DNA from 2 places in the Kytococcus sp. Marseille-QA3725 genome. Region 1 is predicted to be linked to the other one. Evidence: predicted binding sites of a transcription regulator. Region 1 holds the regulator's gene; the other holds the start of a gene.
The links. Region 1 encodes HrcA, which represses chaperone genes, less so after heat shock. Its sites were predicted from a motif close to TTNGCACTCGNNNNNNNCGAGTGCNAA; they were not measured.
Positions count from the first base shown of each region.

Region 2: a site for HrcA is predicted at 2,607-2,633, ahead of groES (co-chaperone GroES). Genes of this name have one in related genera too.

Region 1 covers NZ_JBUCLA010000001.1:1,022,168-1,032,856, forward strand. The annotation lists gene ACY8FT_RS04655 (PhoH family protein) at 1-916, opposite strand, end outside; gene ACY8FT_RS04660 (histidine triad nucleotide-binding protein) at 990-1,340, opposite strand; gene ACY8FT_RS04665 (16S rRNA (uracil(1498)-N(3))-methyltransferase) at 1,365-2,126, opposite strand; gene dnaJ (molecular chaperone DnaJ) at 2,126-3,259, opposite strand; gene hrcA (heat-inducible transcriptional repressor HrcA) at 3,339-4,364, opposite strand; gene ACY8FT_RS04680 (DUF3097 domain-containing protein) at 4,507-5,388, shown strand; gene ACY8FT_RS04685 (DUF4870 domain-containing protein) at 5,632-6,009, shown strand; gene ACY8FT_RS04690 (HNH endonuclease signature motif containing protein) at 6,283-7,680, opposite strand; gene hemW (radical SAM family heme chaperone HemW) at 7,832-9,064, opposite strand; gene trmB (tRNA (guanosine(46)-N7)-methyltransferase TrmB) at 9,068-10,009, opposite strand; gene lepA (translation elongation factor 4) at 10,006-10,689, opposite strand, start outside.
Region 2 covers NZ_JBUCLA010000001.1:1,469,063-1,479,751, forward strand. The annotation lists gene ACY8FT_RS06735 (WhiB family transcriptional regulator) at 1-53, shown strand, start outside; gene ACY8FT_RS06740 (RNA-binding S4 domain-containing protein) at 96-326, opposite strand; gene groL (chaperonin GroEL) at 422-2,038, opposite strand; gene groES (co-chaperone GroES) at 2,150-2,446, opposite strand; gene ACY8FT_RS06755 (phospholipase D-like domain-containing protein) at 2,660-3,892, opposite strand; gene ACY8FT_RS06760 (THUMP-like domain-containing protein) at 4,058-5,335, shown strand; gene ACY8FT_RS06765 (efflux RND transporter permease subunit) at 5,418-8,588, shown strand; gene ACY8FT_RS06770 (glycoside hydrolase family 3 protein) at 8,593-10,419, opposite strand; gene tsaD (tRNA (adenosine(37)-N6)-threonylcarbamoyltransferase complex transferase subunit TsaD) at 10,416-10,689, opposite strand, start outside.

The DNA of each region.
Region 1 (10,689 bases):
AGCGGGTGCCGCCCGGCAGGTCCACCTGCGTGGTGTCACCGGTGACCACCATCGTGGAGCCGAAGCCCAGGCGGGTGAGGAACATCTTCATCTGCTCCGGCGAGGTGTTCTGCGCCTCGTCCAGGATGATGAACGCGTCGTTCAGGGTGCGGCCGCGCATGTACGCCAGGGGGGCGACCTCGATGGTGCCGCTGGCCATCAGCCGCGGGATCGAGTCCGGGTCGACCATGTCGTGCAGCGCGTCGTACAGCGGCCGCAGGTAGGGGTCGATCTTCTCGTTGAGCGATCCGGGGAGGAAGCCCAGGCGCTCACCGGCCTCGACCGCCGGGCGGGTCAGGATGATGCGGCTGACCTCCTTGGCCTGCAGCGCGGCGACCGCCTTGGCCATGGCCAGGTAGGTCTTGCCGGTGCCCGCCGGGCCGATGCCGAACACGACGGTGTGCTGGCCGATCGCGTCGACGTACTGCTTCTGGCCGAGCGTCTTGGGGCGGATGGTCTTGCCGCGGTTGCTGATGATGTTCTGCGTCAGCACGTCCGCCGGGCGCTCCGCGGTGCGGGCACGGAGCATTCCGATTGACCGCTCCACCGCATCGGCGGTCAGCGGGTGGCCGCCGCGCACCATCACCAGCAGCTCCTCGACGAGCCGCTCGGTGAGCGAGACCTCCTGCACCGGCCCCTCCAGGTGCAGCTCGTCCCCGCGGGCCAGCAGGTCGACGTCCGGGAAGGCGCGCTCGATCGTCCGGAGCAGCTGGTCCTGCGGACCCCAGAGGGAGACGAGCGACACCCCCTCGGGCAGGGTCACCACCGAGGTGGTGCGGGTCCCGGCGCCGGATCGTGCCCGGTCGTCGTTCTGGGAGCGGGACGTCTGGTCCGGGGAGGATCCCGTGGTCCGGGAATCGGGGGTGTGCTCAGTCATCGTGCCCCGATTCTAGGCGGTGGCAGGGACACGCGACCCGGACGCTGGGCGGCCGGGTGCCACCGGCCCCGGGTCAGCCCGGAGGCCACTGCAGCTGGCGCCCCCCGATGACGTGCAGGTGCACGTGGTCCACGGACTGCTGGCCGTGCGTGCCGGTGTTGGCCACCACCCGGTAGCCGTCCCCGGCCAGGCCCTCCTGGTCGGCCACGCGCGCGACCGTCTGCAGCAGGTCGGTGGCCGACTGCGGGTCGTCCACCGCCACGGCGGCCAGGTTCGCGTGGTGGTCCTTCGGCACCACCAGGACGTGGGTGGGCGCCTGCGGGTCGATGTCGCGGAAGGCGAGCGAGCGGTCGGACTCCAGCACGCGGTCGCCGGGCACGTCCCCGGTGACGATCTTGCAGAAGAGGCAGTCGGCGGTGCTCATACCAGCCAGCCTAGCCGCGCCCCCTCACCAGCGGAGGGCACCGCAGAGCAGCGCGAGGGCCACCGGGCCCGCGCTGCTCGTGCGCAGGACGTGGGGGCCCAGCACGACGGGCACCCCGCCGGCGGCGGTGAGGCGCTCCAGCTCGGCGGGGTTGATCCCACCCTCGGGGCCGATGACCACACGCACCAGACCGGGCTGTCCTTGCTCCGCCACGAGCGATCCCAGCGTCGGGAGCAGGCCGTCGGTGGCCACCTCGTGCAGCACCAGGGTGAGCTCGTCCGCATCGACACCTGCGCGGATGCGCTCGGCGAGCGCGACGGTGTCCACCAGCGGCTCCACCGGGGCCTCCCAGAGGCGACGCGACTGCTTGGTCGCCGCGCGCACCACCTGGGCCCACTTCGTGCGCCCCTTGTCGGCCTTGGGCCCCGCCCAGCGGCTGATGCTGCGCTCGGCCTGCCAGGGCACGACCGAGTCGACGCCGATCTCCACGCTGGTCTCCAGCGACTGCTCGGCCCGCCCGGCCTTCGCCAGGGCCTGCACGAGCTCCAGCCGAGGGCGCCCGGACGGCTCGGTGAGCGCCTCGAGCACCTCCAGGTCCAGGGTCGACTTGGAGGTGGCGGTCACGCGTGCGCGCACCCCGCAGCCGGCACCGTCGGCGACGAGCACCTCCTCGTCCACGCCGATGCGCTGCACCGTCGCGGCGTGGTGCCCCTCGTCGCCGGCCAGGGTGAACGACTCCCCCGGGGCGGCGAGGTCACCCTCGGCCAGGAAGAGCGGCAGCGTCATCAGCGCCCCGTGAAGGCGTCGCGCAGGCGGTCGAAGAACCCGCCGCCGTGCTGCTCCATGGAGGTGATGGTGCCGGTGGCCTGCTCCTCGCCGCGGATCCGGGCGAGCTCGCGCAGGAGCTCCTTCTGCCGACCGTCGAGGCGGGTGGGCGTCACGACGTTCGCGTGCACGTGCAGGTCGCCCCGCCCGTCACGGCGCAGGTGCCCGACACCCAGGCCGTTCAGCGTGAACGCCGTCCCGTGCTGCGTGCCCGCGGGGATCTCGACCTGCTCGGTGCCGTCGAAGGTCTCCACCGTCGCCGTGGTGCCCAGCGCCGCGGCCATCATCGGCAGCTCCACCGAGCAGTGCAGGTCGTCGCCCTCCCGGGTGAAGGTGTCGTCGCCCACCACGTTGAGCTCGACGTAGAGGCTGCCGGCGGGTCCGCCACCGGGACCGACCTCGCCCTGACCGGCCAGCTGGATGCGCGTTCCGGTGTCCACGCCGGCGGGCACCTTGACCTTCAGGGTGCGGCGCTCGCGCACGCGGCCGTCGCCGTGGCAGTTGGTGCAGGGGTCGATGATGACCTCGCCGGTGGCCTGGCAGGCACCGCACGGGCGGGTGGTCATCACCTGGCCGAGGAAGGAGCGCTGCACCTGCTGCACGTGGCCCTGGCCGTGGCAGACGTCGCACGTGCGGGTGCCGGTGCCCGGGGCCGTGCCGTCGCCCTCGCAGACCGAGCAGCGCACCGCGGTCTCGACGGTGAGGTCCTCGGTGTTGCCGAACACCGCCGTGCGCAGCGGGACGTCCAGGCGCACGAGGGCGTCCTGCCCGGGCTGCTGGCGCGAGCGCGGGCCCGCGGCGCCGCCCTGGCCACCGAAGAAGGCATCCATGATGTCGCTGAACGTGAAGGCACCGCCGGCACCACCGCCGAAGCCGGCCGTCGGGTCGGCGTAGGGGTCGGAGCCGCGGTCGTAGGCGGCGCGCTTCTGGGCGTCGCCCAGCACGTCGTAGGCCTGGCCGACCTGCTTGAACTCATCCTCCTTGCCGGGGGCGACGTCCGGGTGCAGCTGACGGGCCTTCCTGCGGTAAGCCCGCTTGATCTCCTCCGCGGTCGCGTCGCGGGAAACACCGAGGGTCTCGTAGTAGTCGTTCATGCGCTCTCCGCGCCGGCGGGGCCGGCGGCTGCGGGTCGGGGGTGGCTGTCGGGGTGGTGCTCGGGTCGGCCGGCGGGGCTCACCGGTGCTCCAGCACCTGGGAGAGGTATGCGGCCACGGCCCGCACGGCCCCCATGGTGCCGGGGTAGTCCATCCGGGTCGGGCCCAGGACCCCGAGGGATCCCACGCCGTCCTGACCGTACGTGCTGCTGACCACCGAGGTGGTCTGCAGTCCGCTGTGGTCGTTCTCGGTCCCGATGGAGACCGCGACCCCGGGCCGGGCACCGCCGGCGAGGTCGCCCGGGTCCGCGGACTGCAACAACCGCAGCAGCACCACGTGTTCCTCCAGGGCCGAGATCACGTCCTCCAGCGAGGCGCCGAAGTCCGTGGTGTGGCGCACGAGGCTGGAGGTCCCGGCCAAGGCGAGACGTTCCTCACGCTCCCCGGCGAGCGTGCCGGTCACCACCTCGGCCACCGCGGCCAGGGCGAGGTCCTCCGGGAAGCGACGGGTCACCTCGGAGAGGGCGCTGCGGGCCGAGGAGAAGGGCTGCCCCGCGGCGGCGCCGTTGACGCGGTCGCGGACCACGCGCAGGTCCTCCGAGGCGGTCGCCTCGGGCAGGTCGACCAAGCGCTGCTCGACCCGTCCGCTGTCGGTGATGATCACCACCATCGTGCGCGAGCCGACCGGCACCAGCTCGACGTGCTGCAGCGTGGACCGGGTGAGCGAGGGGTACTGCACCACGGCCACCTGGTGCGTCAGGGCGGCCAGCAGGCGCACCGTGCGCTCGACCACGTCGTCGAGGTCCATCGGGTCGGCCAGGAAGTCGCGGATGGCGCGTCGTTCGGCCGGGGACAGGCGCCGGAGCTGCTCGATGCCGTCGACGAAGCGTCGGTAGCCGGCGTCAGTCGGCACGCGGCCGGCGGAGGTGTGGGGGGCCTGGATCAGCCCCTCGGCCTCCAGCATCGCCATGTCGTTGCGGATGGTGGCGGCCGAGACGCCCAGTCCGTGGCCCTCCAGGACGCTGCGGGAGCCGACCGGCTCGGAGGTGCGCACGTGGTCCTCCACGATGGCGCGCAGCACCTGCATGCGGCGTTCACCGGACATCGGTCTCCTCCTGACGGGTCCGTCGTGCGTGGTCTCGTGGGGCGTCGCGAGCTGCCGCCACGGCCCACCGACTCTGGCACTCGCACACGCCAAGTGCCAGTCTACGCGTCATCGCTCGCTGCCCGCCGTACCCTGTGCGGCCATGGACAGGTACGGGACCGACGTGTTGGCCGGGGACTGGAAGCGGCCTCGCCGCGGACGCAGCCAGGAGGTGGAGGCGACCCCGGGGACCGTGGTCGAGGACGTGGCCACCGGCTGGGTGGGTGCCGTGGTATCGGTGGAGAAGGCCGGCGGGCAGCACGTGGTGCACCTGGAGGACGCGCGGGGACGCACCAAGGGGTTCCCCATGGGTCCTGGCTTCTGGGTGGACGGCAAGCCGGTAACGCTGGTGGCGCCGAAGCGCGCGGCATCCCCCCGGCCCGCGGGACGCGTGGCGCCGGGGCGGACGGCGAGCGGCAGCAAGGCGGTCGCCGACGCGCCGGCGCGCGTGGCCGTCGGGTCCCGCATCTTCGTCGAGGGCCGTCACGACGCCGAGCTGGTCGAGAAGGTGTGGGGCGACGACCTGCGCGTCGAGGGCGTCGTCGTCGAGATGCTCGACGGCGTGGACGACCTGCGCGGCGTCATCGAGGAGTTCCGGCCCACCGCCGACCGGCGCATGGGGGTGCTCGTCGACCACCTCGTGCCGGGCACCAAGGAGTCGCGCGTCGTCGAGGAGGCACGGCGGACCCCGCGCTACGCCCGGCACGTGAAGATCGTGGGGCACCCCTACGTCGACGTCTGGCAGTCGGTGCGGCCGCAGCGGCTGGGGTGGACGCATTGGCCGGTCATCCCGAAGGGGACCTCCTGGAAGCACGGCATCCTCGCCGAGCTCGGGTGGCCCCACGAGAACCAGGCCGACGTGGCCCGGGGCTGGAAGCGGATCCTCGCGACCGTCGAGGACTACACGGACCTCGAGCCCGAGCTGCTGGGGAGGGTCGAGGAGCTCATCGACTTCGTCACCGTCGGGGACGTCCCGCTGGGCTGACACCGGGCCGGAGTGCGCCGTCCACAGGTCCGCCCGTGGGCGCACGCACGGTGCGGACCACATGGGCACACTGACGACATGACCACCACACCTCCCCCGCCCGGCCCCGGGCACGGTACCCAGTCCTGGAACCCCACCACCGACAGTCCCCGGAGTCCCGAGGTGCCCTGGCCGGGTGGCGAAGACCGCCACACCGGCCCGGGCCACCAGCACGGAACCGGCCCGAGCCCGCAGACGGGTCACATGAATCGGACCGGCGCCGACAGCAACGACAAGCTCGTCGCCATGTTCTGCCACCTCTCGGGCATCATCGCCACCGTGCTGACGGGTGGTTGGCTCCCCTTCCTGGGCCCGCTGATCGTGTGGGCTGTGTACCAGGACAAGGACCCGTTCGTACGACGTGCCGCCGCGGGCTCGTTCAACTTCCACGTCGTGGCGACGATCGCCTTCTGGTCGGCGTGGATCATCACACTCATCACCTTCGGGCTCGCCCTGCCCCTGACGCTGCTCGCGTTCCTGGTGTTCACGGTGCTGTACCTGTGGTGGACCATCAGCGCGACGATCAAGGCCTCCCGGGGCGAGCCGTACGAGTACCCGATCGAGCTGAAGATCCTCACCTGATCCCGCGCCTCCCACGGCGGCCGTCCACGACGGTCAAGGGCAGTCCACGGCGACCGTCCACGAGGACCCACACCGGTGCCCGGCAGACCACCACTGCCGGGCACCGGTGCGCCCAGGCGCCGGTATGTCGGGGCCCCGGCACGTCCAGGTCCCGGTGCGTCAGGGCAGCGGTTCACACCCCAGCACGCCAGCGGCTACCGGCGCCCCACACCCACGCCTCCCCTCCGCCCTCCCGTGCCCCGGCCCCACACACACGTTCCCCGCCCTCTCCGTTCACAGCTCCCGGTAGTCGAACGGGTCGGTCGTGTACGTCCGCCCGAGGAGGGAGGTCCACTCGATCGCACTGTCCGACTGGACGGACGCCACCCACTGCCGCTTCGTCTTGCGCGCGTGTCCTCGGCGCGAGAGGCACTGCAGGTTGTCCGGTGTGGTGGTGCCACCGTCGTCGAAGGGCACGACATGGTCGATCTCGCACCGGTCGGCCTCCGTACCGGAACCGGGGTCACGGGCCAGTCCGTCCCGCGCCCTGACGAAGCGCGCCACCGACGACGTCGGCCGGTACTCGTGCGGCGAGACGGTGAGGGCATGACCCGACACCGGGTCGGCCACGAGCCGTCGCCAGACGGACCCCTCCCGCACCGCCACCGCGCGGACGTGCTCCGGATCGAGGTGTCCGAAACCCGGGACCCAGCCGAGAGGTGCGCCCGCAGATGGCTTTGTCGGCAGTGACGCGACCTCGCCCTCCCCCGTACCGGCGACCAGCACGTCCAGGCCGACCACGACGGTGCACCGCGCGGGAGGGAGCACCGGATCGCCGACGACGGGCAGGGGCCACCAGTCCGCGGACACCACTCCACAGGAGGTGCAGACGGGCGGCTGACTCGATGCCCCTTGGGTGACCGCACCGGGCAGCTGCCCCACGAGGAGCAGGTCCAGCAGCAGGTCAGAGCGCAACTGGCCCAGCGTGCGCTCGTCCCCGGCGGCCTTCGCACGACGAGATGCGGCGTCGAGCCGTCCCCAGGCAGCGGCCACCCTCGTGGTCTCACCGCTCACGGTCAGCTCAGCCGTTCCGTCCTCTCCGGGCGCTGTCCACGCACCCCGAAGCACCAACGTCTCCTCCCGCTTGCGTCGCGCTGCCTGCGGATCGGCTGCCTCCGCCTGTCGCACTCGTCGGCGCAACGCCGTCCGGAACGCGGGTGACGAACGCGGCTGGCCGTCCCGCCCGCGCGTCATCACGCCCTCCCCGATGCCGACGGCCACGTCCGTTCCCAGGTGCCCCGTCGCGCTGCTCCAGTCCAGGACGCGCGACAGCGAGGCCCGCCCCTCGCGGAGGGCTTCCAGCGCACACCCGACGCCCCCGGGGCCACTGGCCACGAGCCCCACCAACCGCCGGGACTCACCGCTGGCCGCGACGAACTCGTCCACCGTCGCCGCCAGGGCATCCGCCTCCCGACAGGCCACATCCTCTCCTTCGTCGTGCAGCCGCTCCAGGGCCGCTGCCACCTCCCGGTGGACCTCCACCAGCGCCTCCACGAGCGCGGCCTCTGCACGACGCATGGCGTGCACGGCCACCAGGGTCCCGTCCAGCGCCTGCTCGCCCCGGGTCTCCGCACCCCGCCGGATGTCGCCACTCCAGAGGCCACCGCCTCGTGGCTCCCGTTCGATCCGCACCGTCTCCCCCTCCCTCCAGCCCACAGGACCCGTCGGAGTCATCCAGTCCGACACCTCCTCGAACTGATGTACTCAGATTACGGGTTCCCACCGACAACCTCGGCCCCTGACCGATTCGCTGTGGACGGGCCCGGGCCAGGCCGGGTTCAGCTCACAGGCCGAGCAGCGAGAAGGTCACTCGATCGGCCAGCAGACGCCCCCGTCGCGTCAGCACCAGCCGCGACTCCCGGATCACCGGGGCCCCCTCCACGAGACCGTCGGCGATGAGGCCGGCCACGGCAGCCCTCCCCGCCTCCGGCACGGCGGCCAGCGGCAGTCCCTCGCGCCGGCGGATGCCGAGCATCACGCGTTCCTCGGTGACCTGCTCCTGCGTCAGCACCTCCCGTGCTGCCGCCGGCGACCCCTCGGCCAGACGCTGGGCCCAGGCCCTCGGGTGCTTGACGTTCCAGAAGCGTGTGCCGCCGACGTGGCTGTGGGCCCCCGGCCCGACGCCCCACCAGTGCCCGCCGTCCCAGTAGTGCTCGTTGTGCCGGCACCGACCGCGCTCGGTGCGCGCCCAGTTCGACAGCTCGTACCAGGCGTAGCCCGCCGCGGCCAGCAGGTCGTCGGCCAGCTCGTACTTGTCCGCCTGGTCGTCCTCGCTCGGCACCGGCAGCTCACCCCGCACCACGCGCCGATGCAGCGCCGTTCCCTCCTCGATGGTGAGGGCATAGGCCGAGACGTGGTCCGGGCGCAGGGCCAACGCGGACTCGATGCTGGTGCGCCAGTCCTCGAGCGACTCCCCCGGTGTGCCGTGGATGAGGTCCACCGAGACCGCCAGGTCAGCCGACTGCGCCGCACGCACGGCCCGCTCGACGTTCGCGGGGTCGTGGGTCCGGTCCAGGGTGGCCAGCACGTGAGGCACCGCGGACTGCATGCCCACCGACATCCGCGTGAATCCCGCAGCGGCCAACCGATCTGCGAAGGACTCGTCGACCTGGTCGGGGTTCGCCTCGGTGGTCACCTCCCAGTCAGGGGTCACCTCGAAGCGCTCCCGGACAACACCCAGCGCCCGCCCCAGGTCGTCCGCGCCCAGCAGCGAGGGCGTTCCCCCGCCGATGAACACGGTGTCCACCACCGGCAGCGGGCCGCCGTCCGCCGTGAGGACCGCGCGAGTCAGGTCCAGCTCGGCGGCCACCCCGTCGACCCAGGTGGCCAGGGAGGCTCCCGTGGCATCCCCCAATTCGGTGAGCGTGTAGGTGTTGAAGTCGCAGTAGCCGCAGCGCACCGAGCAGTACGGCACGTGCAGGTAGAGCGAGAAGGTGCCCTGCCGCATGGACGCGAGGGAGGCGTCGGGCAGACGTCCGTCGCGGGGTGCGGGGTCGCCGTCGGGGAGCTGGGGCACGCCTCAGACCCGCCGGCCGACCACGTCCCGCACGACGCGCTCCACCCCGAGCCCCTTGCGCTCGAACCGCGTGACCGGACGCTCCTCGAAGCGCGGGGCGAACCCGCCCCGGTGGGCGCCGGACGGGTCCTCCGCGGCCGCCCGCTCACCGACGTACGGGTTCTCCAGCGCCTCGCAGGCCTCGACGACGTCCCGCATCCACCAGGCGTAGTCGGCCCAGTCGGTGGCCAGCCGCCACACGCCGCCGGGCTCCAGCGCCCGGGCGACGTCGTCGGCCAGCGCGGTGCTCACCAGCCGGCGCTTGTGGTGCTTGGCCTTCGGCCACGGGTCGGGGAAGAAGGTCCAGACCTCGGTCAGCGAACCGGGCTGGAACATCGTCGCGAACGCCCGCGCGGCGTCGACCTCCATGACGCGCACGTTCTCCAGCCCGGCGTGCGCCAGCTGGCTGACGATCTGCGCGGCCCCGGGGTGCCACACCTCGATGGCAACGTGGTCCATCTCCGGGTGGGCCGCCGCGTGGGCCGCCACCGCGTCGCCGGACCCGGCACCTATCTCGACCACCAGAGGCGCCCGGCGCCTGAACACGGCCTCGGCGTCGAAGCGGAACCCCGGGTCCACGGAGAGCGGCTCGGTCGTGCGCGGCGGCTCCACCACCAGTCGGTCGGCGTGCTTCTCCCAGGCCTGCGCGTGGCGCGGATCGGGCCGCTCACCACGCACGACGTAGGAGCGGGTCACCCGCTTGAGCCGCCCGTCGGGCAGCCGCTCGGCGTCACCTCGCGAGACGCCCGCGTGCTCCAGCGCGGCACCGGCCGGCGCAGCGGCCCCCTTGCGGGGCGCGCCCTCGGGCCGGACGCCTCCGCCCACCGCGTCGCGACCGGTGGGCTCGTCGCCGGTTGCCTGCTCGCCCCCCGACGGCGCGTCGGAACCCTGCGCCCCGGAGCTCACTTGGCGTCCTTGCCCTTCTCGCCGTCCTGGCTCAGCGCGGCGATGAAGGCCTCCTGCGGCACCTCGACGGTGCCGACCATCTTCATGCGCTTCTTGCCCTCCTTCTGCTTCTCCAGCAGCTTGCGCTTGCGGCTGATGTCACCGCCGTAGCACTTGGAGAGCACGTCCTTGCGGATGGCGCGGATCGTCTCGCGGGCGATGATGCGCGAGCCCACCGCGGCCTGGATCGGCACCTCGAACTGCTGGCGCGGGATGAGCTCCTTGAGCTTGCCGGCCATCTCCACCCCGTAGGCGTAGGCCTTGTCCTTGTGCACGATCGAGCTGAACGCGTCCACCTGGTCGCCCTGCAGCAGGATGTCGACCTTCACCAGCTCGGCCTCCTGGTAGCCGGCCTCGGAGTACTCGAAGGAGGCGTAGCCCTTGGTCCGGGACTTCAGGTTGTCGAAGAAGTCGAACACGATCTCCGCCAGCGGGAGCGTGTAGCGCATCTCCACCCGCTCCTCGGACAGGTAGTCCATGCCACCGAGCGTGCCGCGGCGCGACTGGCACAGCTCCATGACCGAGCCGATGAACTCACTCGGGGTCAGGATCGTCGCCTTCACGACCGGCTCGGTGATGCTGTGCACCTTGCCCTCGGGGAACTCGCTCGGGTTGGTGACCACCACCTCGGTACCGTCCTC
Region 2 (10,689 bases), 450 kb from region 1:
AGTCCGAGCGCGAGCAGCTCATCGCACGCCGGGAGGCGCCGCGGACGGCCTGAGCCGGTGGCGCGGCCATGCCGCGCCCTCCCCCGTGGCCCCGGTCAGGAGCGCTCGACGAGGATCTCCCCCACCGGGGTGCCCACCACCTGCCCGGGGCGCAGCTTGCGTCCCCGCTGCGTGCAGGTCTCGCCGTCGACCGACACGTCACCGGCCTGGATCACCTCACGGGCGATGGCGCCGTCGTCGACGACGTTGGCCAGCTTGAGCACCTGCCCGAGCGTGATGAAGTCGTCGGAGATGGACACGCGCAGGGGCTCGGGTGACTGGCTCATGCCCCCAGTCTCCCCCATCGCACCCGCGCCCGGCACGACGACGGCGGGGCCGGGCCCCCGCAGGAACCCGACCCCGCCGCACGGGTGGGACGGCCTCAGTGGCTGTGGCCGTGGCCCTCGTTCTCGTCCTTCTTCTCGACCGGCTTGTCCACCACCAGGGTGTCGGTGGTGAGCACCAGCGCGGCGATGGAGGTCGCGTTCCGCAGCGCGGAGCGGGTCACCTTCACCGGGTCGATGATGCCGGCGGCCACCATGTCGACGTACTCGCCGGTGGCGGCGTCCAGGCCGTGACCGGCCTTCTCCTCGGCCACCTTCGCCGCGGCGACGTGGCCCTCGAGGCCCGCGTTCTCGGCGATCCAGCGCAGCGGCTGGTTGAGAGCGGCCTGCACGGTGCGCACGCCCACGGCCTCGTCGCCGGAGGTGGAGCCCAGGAGCTCCTCCAGCGCGGCGGCGGCCTGCGTCAGGGCGGTGCCACCGCCGGCGACGATGCCCTCCTCGATGGCCGCACGGGTGGCGGCGACGGCGTCCTCGACGCGGTGCTGCTTCTCGGTCAGCTCGGTCTCGGTGTGCGCACCGACCTTGATGACGCACACGCCGCCGGCCAGCTTGGCCAGGCGCTCCTGCAGCTTCTCGCGGTCCCAGTCGGAGTCGGTGTTCTCGATCTCCTTGCGGATCTGGGCCACGCGCTCCTCGACCGCCGAGGCGTCGCCACGGCCGTCGATGATGGTGGTCGCGTCCTTGGTGATCTGGATGCGGCGGGCCGAGCCCAGGGACTCCACGCCGGCGGAGGTCAGCTTGAGGCCGACCTCCTCGGAGATGACCTCCGCGCCGGTCAGGATCGCGATGTCCTGCAGCATCGCCTTGCGGCGGTCACCGAAGCCCGGGGCCTTCACGGCGGCGACCTTCAGGCTGCCGCGCACGGTGTTGACCACGAGGGTCGACAGGGCCTCGCCCTCGACGTCCTCGGCGATGATGACCAGCGGCTTGCCGGTCTCGACGACCTTCTCCAGCAGCGGCATGAGGTCGGCGATGTTCGAGATCTTGCCGCCGTGGATGAGGATCAGCGCGTCCTCGTGGACGGCCTCCATCCGCTCGCTGTCGGTGACGAAGTACGGGGACAGGTAGCCCTTGTCGAACTGCATGCCCTCGGTGTAGTCGAGGGTCAGCTCGGTGGTGGAGGACTCCTCGACGGTGATGACGCCGTCCTTGCCGACCTTGTCGAAGGCGTCGGACAGCAGCTCGCCGACCTCGGGGTTCTGGGCCGAGAGGGCGGCGACCTTGGCGATCTCCTCCTTGCCCTCGACCGGGCGGGCCGCGTTGACCAGGTGGGAGTCGACGGCCTCGACCGCCTTCTCCATGCCGCGCTTCACGCCGGCCGGGCTGGCGCCGGCGGCGACGTTGCGCAGGCCCTCGCGAACCATCGCCTGGGCGAGCACGGTCGCGGTGGTGGTGCCGTCACCAGCGACGTCGTTGGTCTTGGAGGCGACCTCCTTGACCAGCTGGGCGCCGAGGTTCTCGTAGGAGTCCTCGAGCTCGACCTCACGGGCGATGGTGACGCCGTCGTTGGTGATGATCGGCTGGCCGTAGGCGCGCTGCACCACGACGTTGCGGCCCTTGGGGCCGAGGGTGACCTTGACGGTGTCGGCGAGCTGGTTGACGCCGCGCTCCAGCGCCTTGCGGGCGTCGTCGTTGAATTCGAGCATCTTGGCCATGGAAGGCCCTCCTTGCAGTGAGTCAGGGGGTACGACGCGAGCCACGCCCCGCCCTCAGGGCTCCGGGCGTGGCTCGCGGGGCGGTGCCGGTTCTCCCGGCGCCTCGTGCGCTCAGCGCTCGATGATGGCCAGCACGTCGCGGGCGCCCAGGATGAGCACCTCCTGACCGTCGTACTTCACCTCGGTGCCGCCGTACTTGGAGTAGATGACGCGGTCGCCGACGGAGATGTCCATCGGCACGCGCTCGTCACCGTCCTCGTTGAAGCGGCCGGGGCCGACGGCGATGACCTCGCCCTCCTGCGGCTTCTCCTGGGCGGTGTCGGGGATGACCAGGCCGGAGGCGGTGGTCTGCTGGGCGTCGACGGCCTTGACGACGATGCGGTCCTCGAGGGGCTTGATGGTGGCCATGGGACCTTCCTCTCTCTGGGAGCGGCACCGGTGACCCCGGTGCACGCGATGAGTTCTTCGAGTCGGCGCCGGCGGGTGTGCGACTCCCGGGCCCGTCGCGGTGGTCCCGGCAGCTGGCACCCGGCGGCGCTGAGTGCCAGCGCCAAATCTAGGCACGCCTCTGGCACTCGGTCAACTCGAGTGCCAGAGGCGTGCGGAGGTGCGGGGACGGTCTCAGAGGAGGGGCTGCAGGGGCTGCAGCAGGCGCTCGATGCCACGGGCCCACCAGGCGCGGCTGCGCCACTCCTCGAGCGTCAGCCGGCGGCAGTTCGTGAGGTCGTGCTCGAACACCTCCTGCATGTGGCGCGCCTGGCCCTCGTCGACGATCTCGAGGTTCACCTCGTAGTTGCCGGTGAGCGACAGGCGGTCGATGTTCGTGGTGCCGACGGTGGCCCACCGGCCGTCGATCACGGCGGTCTTCGCGTGCACCATCGCGTGCTGGTAGAGCCAGAGCTCGACCCCGCCCTCGAGCAGCTTCTCGAAGTAGTAGCGCGCCACCCAGTCCGCGACCACGTGGTTGGACCGCTCGGGCAGGATCACCTTGATGTCCACCCCGCGGCGCCGGGCCCTGAGCAGGTCCTCGAGGATCTCCGGGTCCGGGATGAAGTAGGCCTGCGTGATCCACACCGACTCCGCGGCCCGGTCGATCGCCTCCAGGTACATGCCCCGGATCGGGAAGAGCAGCTTGGAGGGCACGTTGCGGAAGGCCTGCACCGGCTGCCCCCACTCACGCCCCAGGACGTCGGCGAGCACCGGCTGGTCCGGGCGCCGGTAGCGGTTCCAGAAGTCCACGAAGACGTCGGCGAGCTCCAGCGTGGTCGACCCGGTCACCCGCACGTGCGTGTCACGCCACTGCGTCGCGTACTGCTCGCCGATGTTGTACCCGCCGACGAAGCCGACCTCCTCGTCCACGACGAGGATCTTGCGGTGGTCGCGCCCCCAGTGGCGCGGGCCCAGCAGCACCTGCGGGCGCAGCACCGGGAACTCCAGCTTGTGCACCCCCTCGGGCCAGCGCTTGAACTCCCGGGAGACGACCAGGTTGGCGAGGCCGTCGAAGATGACGTACACCGCGACACCGCGCTCGGAGGCCGCGACGAGCGCCTCCTTGAAGCGCCGGCCCACGGCGTCGTCCTTGAGGATGAAGGACTCGAACAGGATCTCCTCGCGGGCCGACTCGATGGCCTCGAGCATGTCCCGGTAGACGTCCTGGCCGAAGGTGTAGGTGGTGATGGTGCTGCGGCCTGTCGCGGTGTCGACCGGCTCCACGGTCGGGAACGAGCGGACCGGCGGCGTGCGGCGTCGACGCCGGCGGTTGCTGACCACCAGCCCGGTGACCGCCGCCGCCTGGGCCGCTGCCTGCACCCCCGTCGCCCACAGCAGTGCCCGACCCACTGTGCGATGTGGCAAGACCCCTCCTCGTCCCGACCGGATGACCGCCCTGCCGCGCGGCAGGGCGCCATTCTAGGGAGCAGCGGGGGCGGGCCCGGCGCCGGTGCGAGACTGGGCCACCCGCCCGCCACCGCACCCGGGACCGCCGGGTGCGAGACGGCCCAGCCGAGGAGAGGACCCACCGTGACCGACACCCCAACGTTCGACGAGGACGCCCTCGACGACGCCGGGGTGCTGCACTCGGTGGCCCCCGGCACGGACCCCGCGCTCGACGCCCTGGTGGACGAGGTGACCGGCGCCGGTGCCGACGACCTGCAGGCGGCCGCCCGACTGCGCGCCGCCGGGGTGGGGCCGCGTCGGGCCGCGGCCGCGCTCTCCCAGGCCGAGCTCCGCGCGGCGGGGGGCGCGAAGTTCGGCGACCGGGCGGACTCCCTGCTCCTCACCCGTGCGGGCCTGGAGCAGGCCACCCGCTGGCAGGTGGCCCGGCTTCACGCCGAGCGCTTCGCGAGCGCCGGCATCGGGCACGTCACCGACGTGGGGTGCGGGCTGGGGGCCGACAGCCACGCCATCGCCGAGGCGGTCGGGGCGGTCACGGCCGTCGAGGCCGACGCGGTGACGGCGGCCGCCGCCGCGCACAACCTGCGCCCGGCGGGAGTGGAGGTCGTGCAGGCCGAGGCCGACGCCACGCTGCGGCCGCCGGAGGGCATCGACCCCGGCGACTGGGGGCTCTGGTTCGACCCCGCGCGCCGCACCGGCGTGGCGGACGCCCACGGGCGCGCCCGACGGGTCAGCGGACCCGGCCAGCTGCGCCCGAGCCTGGACCTCGTTCTGGAGCTGGCGAGTCGGGCCGCGCTCACCGGGTGCAAGGTCGGCCCGGGGTGGCGGCACGCCGACATCCCGCCCGGGGCGGACGCGCAGTGGGTCAGCCACGACGGCGACCTCGTCGAGGCCGTGCTCTGGGTGGGGGTGGGTACCTCGGGGACGCGCAGCGCCACCCGGCTCGCCGCGGACGGGACCGTGCTGGCGCAGGCGGACTCCTCCGCCCTCACCGAGGGACCGGTCGGGGCCCCCGCCCACCCGGTGCTGACGAGCGAGGACGACCTGGGCACGCACCTGTGGGAGCCGGACCCCGCCCTCGCCCAGGCCGGGCTGGTGGGCCTGTTGGCCCACGACGGGGCGGCCGAGACCGGGCCCGGGGTCGGGTGGCTGACCGCGGACCGGCCGGGTGAGGGCCCGTGGGTGCGCAATCACCGGGTGCTGGAGGTGCTGCCGCCCCGACCGAAGCAGCTCAACGCCTGGGCCCGGCGCTGCGGCGTCGGCGAGCTGGTGCTGCGCAAGCACGGGTCGGCGGTGGACCCGACCGCCCTGCGCCGCCGCCTGCGGACCAGCGGCACCCAGCGGGCAGTCCTGCTGCTCACCCGCATCGGGGACCGGCAGGTCGCGGTCCACCTGACCCCATAGACTCCGCTGCGGGCAGGCATCTCCGGGGGATCTCGCGGCCAGGTGCCTCCCCGATCCCGTCACTCCCCTCGGAGGCACCCTCGTGACTGCTCTCACCCGTCTGAGCCTGAAGAACCGCGCCTTGGTGGCGCTGGCCACCCTGTTGACGATGGTGGTGGGGCTGTTCTCCACCACCTCCCTCAAGCAGGAGCTGCTCCCCTCGCTGGAGTTCCCCTTGGTGGTGGCCGTCACCCCGGTGACCGGCGCCGACTCGGAGGTCGTCGAGTCGCAGGTGACCGAGCCGATGGAGCAGGCCGCGGAGAAGCTGGACGGCGTGGAGAAGGTCGAGTCCACCAGCTCCAACGGCCTCTCGGTGGTGCAGACGACGCTGGAGTACGGCACCTCGCTGGACGACGCGAAGGCCTCGCTGCAGGCCGAGATCGACGGTCTCGACCTGCCGGAGGGCTCCGAGCCGGAGGTGATCGTCGGCGCCTTCGACGCCTTCCCGATCATGCAGCTGTCGGCCACCGGCGGTGAAGACACCGACGAGCTCGTCGAGCGGCTCGAGACCACCGTGGTGCCCGCCCTGGAGAAGGTCGACGGGGTGCGCGAGGTGCAGCTCTCCGGTGTCAAGGACGAGCGGGTCGAGATCACGCTGGACCAGCAGAAGGCCGCCGCGGCCGGGGTGACGCCCGAGACCGTCGCCACCGCGCTGAAGTCCAACGGCGTGGTCGTCCCCGGAGGCTCCCTGTCCGAGGGCGACCAGTCGCTCGCCGTGCAGGTGGGGGCCACCTTCACGACGGTGGAGGAGCTCCGGGAGCTGCCGCTCGCCGCCCAGCCCGCCAGCGGCGGCGAGGGCGGTCAGGACCCCACCCTGGGCGACGTGGCCGAGGTCGAGCTCTCCGCTCCCCCGGCCACCGGCCACACCCGCACCGACGGCGAGCCCGCCGTCACGCTCGGGATCGTCAAGACGCCCGACGGCAACACCGTGGGCATCTCCCACGACGTGCAGGCCGAGCTGGACGACCTGTCCGGTGAGCTCGGCGAGGAGGGGCGGCTGGGCGTCGTGTTCGACCAGGCCCCCTTCGTCGAGCAGTCCATCCACGACCTCACGACCGAGGGGCTGCTCGGACTGGGCTTCGCCATCCTGGTGGTGCTGGTCTTCCTGCTCTCGCTGCGGCTCACGCTGGTGACCGCGGTCTCCATCCCGCTGTCGCTGCTGGTCGCGATGATCGGCCTGCACCTGGCGGGCTACTCCCTGAACATCCTCACCCTCGGCGCCCTGACCATCGCGGTCGGCCGCGTGGTGGACGACTCGATCGTCGTCATCGAGAACATCAAGCGCCACGTCGACGGCGGCGAGCCGAAGGCGCAGGCCATCCCGCGCGCCGTCGCCGAGGTCGCCGGCGCCGTCACCTCCTCCACCCTCGCCACCGCCGCGGTCTTCCTGCCGCTGGGTCTGGTGGGTGGCCAGGTGGGCGAGCTGTTCCGGCCGTTCGCACTCACGGTCGTGGTTGCCCTGCTGGCCTCGTTGCTGGTGGCGCTCACGATCATCCCGGTGCTGGGCTACTGGTTCCTCAAGGGCACGTCCCGCGACGCCGACCCCGTCGAGCGGGCGGAGCACGCGGCCCGGGCGGACGAGCCGGACTGGCTGCAGCGCGGCTACCTGCCCGTGCTGCGCACCGTCATCGGCCACCCGCTGCTCACCTGCCTGGCCGGGCTGCTGGTGTTCGGCGGCACCGTCGCGATGGCCGGTCAGGTGAAGACCGACTTCCTCGGCTCGGCCGGGGACACCCAGCTCAACGTCTCCCAGGAGATGCCGGCCGGCACCACCCTGGAGGCCACCGACGCCGCGGCGAAGCAGGTCGAGAAGCGGTTGCAGGGCGTCGACGGCGTCGAGACCGTCACCGCCGTCGTCGGGGACACCGGTGACGGCGCGGCCGCGATGACGGGCAGCGGTGCGAGCTCGTCCCAGTTCTACGTCGCCATGGCCGACGGGGCCGACTCCGAGGAGGTGCGCACCGCCGTCGAGGATGCGCTCGACGACGCCCCCGGTCAGGTCACCGTCTCCGGGGCCTCGGAGGACCCGAGCGCCGGGCAGACCCAGGTGATCGTCCGCTCCCAGGACGAGAAGGCCCTGGAGAAAACCGCGCGCGAGGTCGAGAAGGCGGTCGCCGGCGTCGAGGGCGCCGAGGAGGTCACGAACAACGTGGCCGACACCATCCCGTCGGTGCGGGTGGAGGTGGACCGCGCGAAGGCGCAGGCCGCGGGCCTGCCCGAGGCCCAGGTCGGCCAGCTCGTGCGCGGAGCCCTGGAGGGCTCGCCGATCGGGCAGGTCACGCTGGACGACGTCTCGCGCGAGGTCGTGGTCCAGCAGCCGCTTGAGCCCGGCTCGGTGAAGGAGCTGCGCGAGCTGCCGATCGGCGGCGGGCCCGAGGGCCCGGTCACCCTCGGTGACGTGGCGACCGTGGAGCAGGTGGACTCGCCGGTCAGCATCACCCGCACCGACGGGGAGCGCTCGGCCACCATCACCGCGGTGAACGGCACGGACAACCTCGGCACCTTCACGCAGGAACTCAACCGGGCCGTCGACGGGGTCGACCTGCCCGACGGGGTCGAGGTCTCCTACGGCGGCGAGAGCGAGGACCAGGCCGAGGCGTTCGCCCAGCTGGGTCTGGCTGTGCTGGCGGCGATCGGCATCGTCTACCTGATCATGGTCGCGGCCTTCCGTTCCATCGTGCAGCCGCTCATCCTGCTCGTCTCGATCCCGTTCGCGGCGACGGGCGCGATCGCGCTGCTGATCCTCACCCGGATCCCGCTCGGCGTGGCCGGCATGATCGGCGGGCTGATGCTGGTGGGCATCGTGGTGACCAACGCGATCGTGCTGATCGACCTGGTGAACCAGTACCGGGCCCGCGGGCTGTCCATCGAGGAGGCCGTCACCGAGGGCAGCCGCCACCGGCTGCGGCCCATCCTCATGACGGCGCTGGCCACCATCTGCGCGCTGCTGCCGATGGCCTTCGCCCTGACCGGCGGCGGTGCCTTCATCAGCCAGCCGCTGGCCATCGTCGTGATCGGCGGCCTGGTGAGCAGCACGCTGCTGACGCTGCTGCTGGTGCCCGCGCTCTACGTGATCGTCGAGCGCGTCGCCCGGCGCCTCGGGCACGACCGCGGCGAGCAGGCGCCGGCGCCGGTCGAGGAGCGGCGGGGGCCGGTGGGCCAGCGGCGCGGCGGGTCCACCGCCCTGGACGGGTGGCGCCCGGCCGGGGCCTGAGCCCTCAGTCGCAGGTGCTGCCGACCTCCCGGTCACCCACCGCCACCGGCAACTCGCCGGACGGGGTGAGCTCGCCGGTCAGCGCCCGCGCGGCGGCGTCCAGCTGGGCCGGGGTGTCGCCGAAGGTGGCCAGGCGCACGGGCGCGTCCGCCTCCGCGAGGCCGTAGGGCAGGTCGAGCGCCAGCGCGACGTCCGACGAGGAGCCGGCCTCGCCGGCCGATCCGGGAGCCGAGGAGCCCTCCGGCTCGGGCATCCCACCGTCCTCCACCTCCCCGGCGGCGTAGTCACCCCCGGCGACCAGGCGCACGACCTGCTCGGCACCGGGCCCGACCTCGAGTCCGGCCTCGGCGAGCGCAGCCCCCAGCCCCTCGCGCTGGTCGACGGTGCCGCCCTCGACGCGCACCCGGTCACCGGGCTCGAAGGTGCCGACCTCGCACGAGCCGAGGCTGGTCAGGGAGGCCTCGGCGAGGCGGGTGGCGAGCTCATCGCCCGTGCCGAGCACCTGCTCACCGGGCTGCTCACCCACCTGCAGGCTCGAGGCGACCGACCGGGTGGCGGCCTCGCGCAGCCGCTCCTCCGGCAGCGACCCGTCCCGGACCGCCTCCACGAGCGCCGCCCGCGATCCCTCGGGGTCCGGGGGCATGAGCAGCAGGTCGATGCCGGCGGCGACCGCCGTGACCGCCCGGTCCTGCCCGGAGGCGGGCTCCGCGCTGTCCAGGGCGCCCATGTTCATCGCGTCGGTGACCACCAGGCGGTCCTCGCCGAGCTCCTCGCGCAGCAGGTCGACCACGGGGCGGCTGAGGGTGGCGGGCAGGTCGTCCACCGACTCCAGCGCGATGTGGCCGACCATGATCGGCAGCCCGGCGTCGGCCGCGGCCCGGAAGGGCACGAGGTCCCGCTGGCGCAGCTCGTCCGGTGAGGCGTCGCTGGCCGGCAGCCCGACGTGGCTGTCGGTGGTCAGGCCGCCGTGCCCGGGGAAGTGCTTGGCCCCCGGCACGATCCCGGCCTGCTGGTAGCCCTCCCCCAGTGCCGTCACCACGTCCGCGACGCGCTCGGGGTCCGATCCCGGGGAGCGGATGCCGATGGTGGGGTCCTGCGGGCCGAGCGTGACGTCGGCGTCCGGGGCGAAGACCATGGTGAAGCCGAGCGCGCGCAGCTGCTGCCCGCTCAGCCGCGCGACCTGCCGCGAGAGGTCCGCGTCCGCCGCGGCGCCGTGGGCCATGCCCGCCGGCAGCGGGGTGACGGTGCTCTGGATGCGGCGCACCGGACCGCCCTCCTGGTCCACGCCGACCAGGGCCGGCCAGTCCCTGCCGGAGGCCCGCTGGGCGTCCTGCAGGCCCTCGGTGGTCCCGCGCAGGGTCGCGGGGTCGGCCGGGACGTTGTCGGCGAAGACGATGACCCCGGCGAAGCCGTCCCGCACCAGCCGCTCGGCGTCCTGGCCCGAGCTGCCCCGGTAGCCGGCGACGATCACCTGCCCGGCGAGCTCCTCGACGTCAAGGGAGCCGGTCAGGTCGCGGGCGCGCTGCAGCGCCTCCTCCCAGGTCGGCGTCCCCGCCGGCGAAGCGCTGGGCCCCGGCTGTCCCGAGGGCTGGTCGGACGAGGGGCGCGTCGACGGGCTGCTGGTGGCCTCCTCGGAGGTCGTCGACGGACCGCCTGCCGAGGGAGCGGCCGGGTCGTCCCCGGTCGGGCCACCGGACCCCGTCGGGCTCTCCTCGCCGGTCGGGCTGCCGGTGCCCGACCCCGCCGACTCGTCGGCCGGGTCCGCCGGTCCGGAGCACCCGGCGAGCGCCGTCACCACGGCCAGGGCGGCCGCCACCGGCAGGCGTCTCACACCTGCACCTCGGTGACGTGCTGCGAGGAGTTCGCGGGCAGGTCGAGCCCGGAGGGGGTGCGCCCACGTATGACCATCTGCGCCCCGAGCGCGGCCACCATCGCCCCGTTGTCGGTGCACAGGCCGGGGCGCGGCACGCGCAGCCGCACCCCGGCGGCCGCGCACCGCTCCTGCGCGAGGGCACGCAGCCGGGAGTTCGCGGCCACCCCGCCACCGAGCATGAGGTCCTCGACCCCCTCGGCGCGACAGGCCGCGACGGCCTTGCGGGTG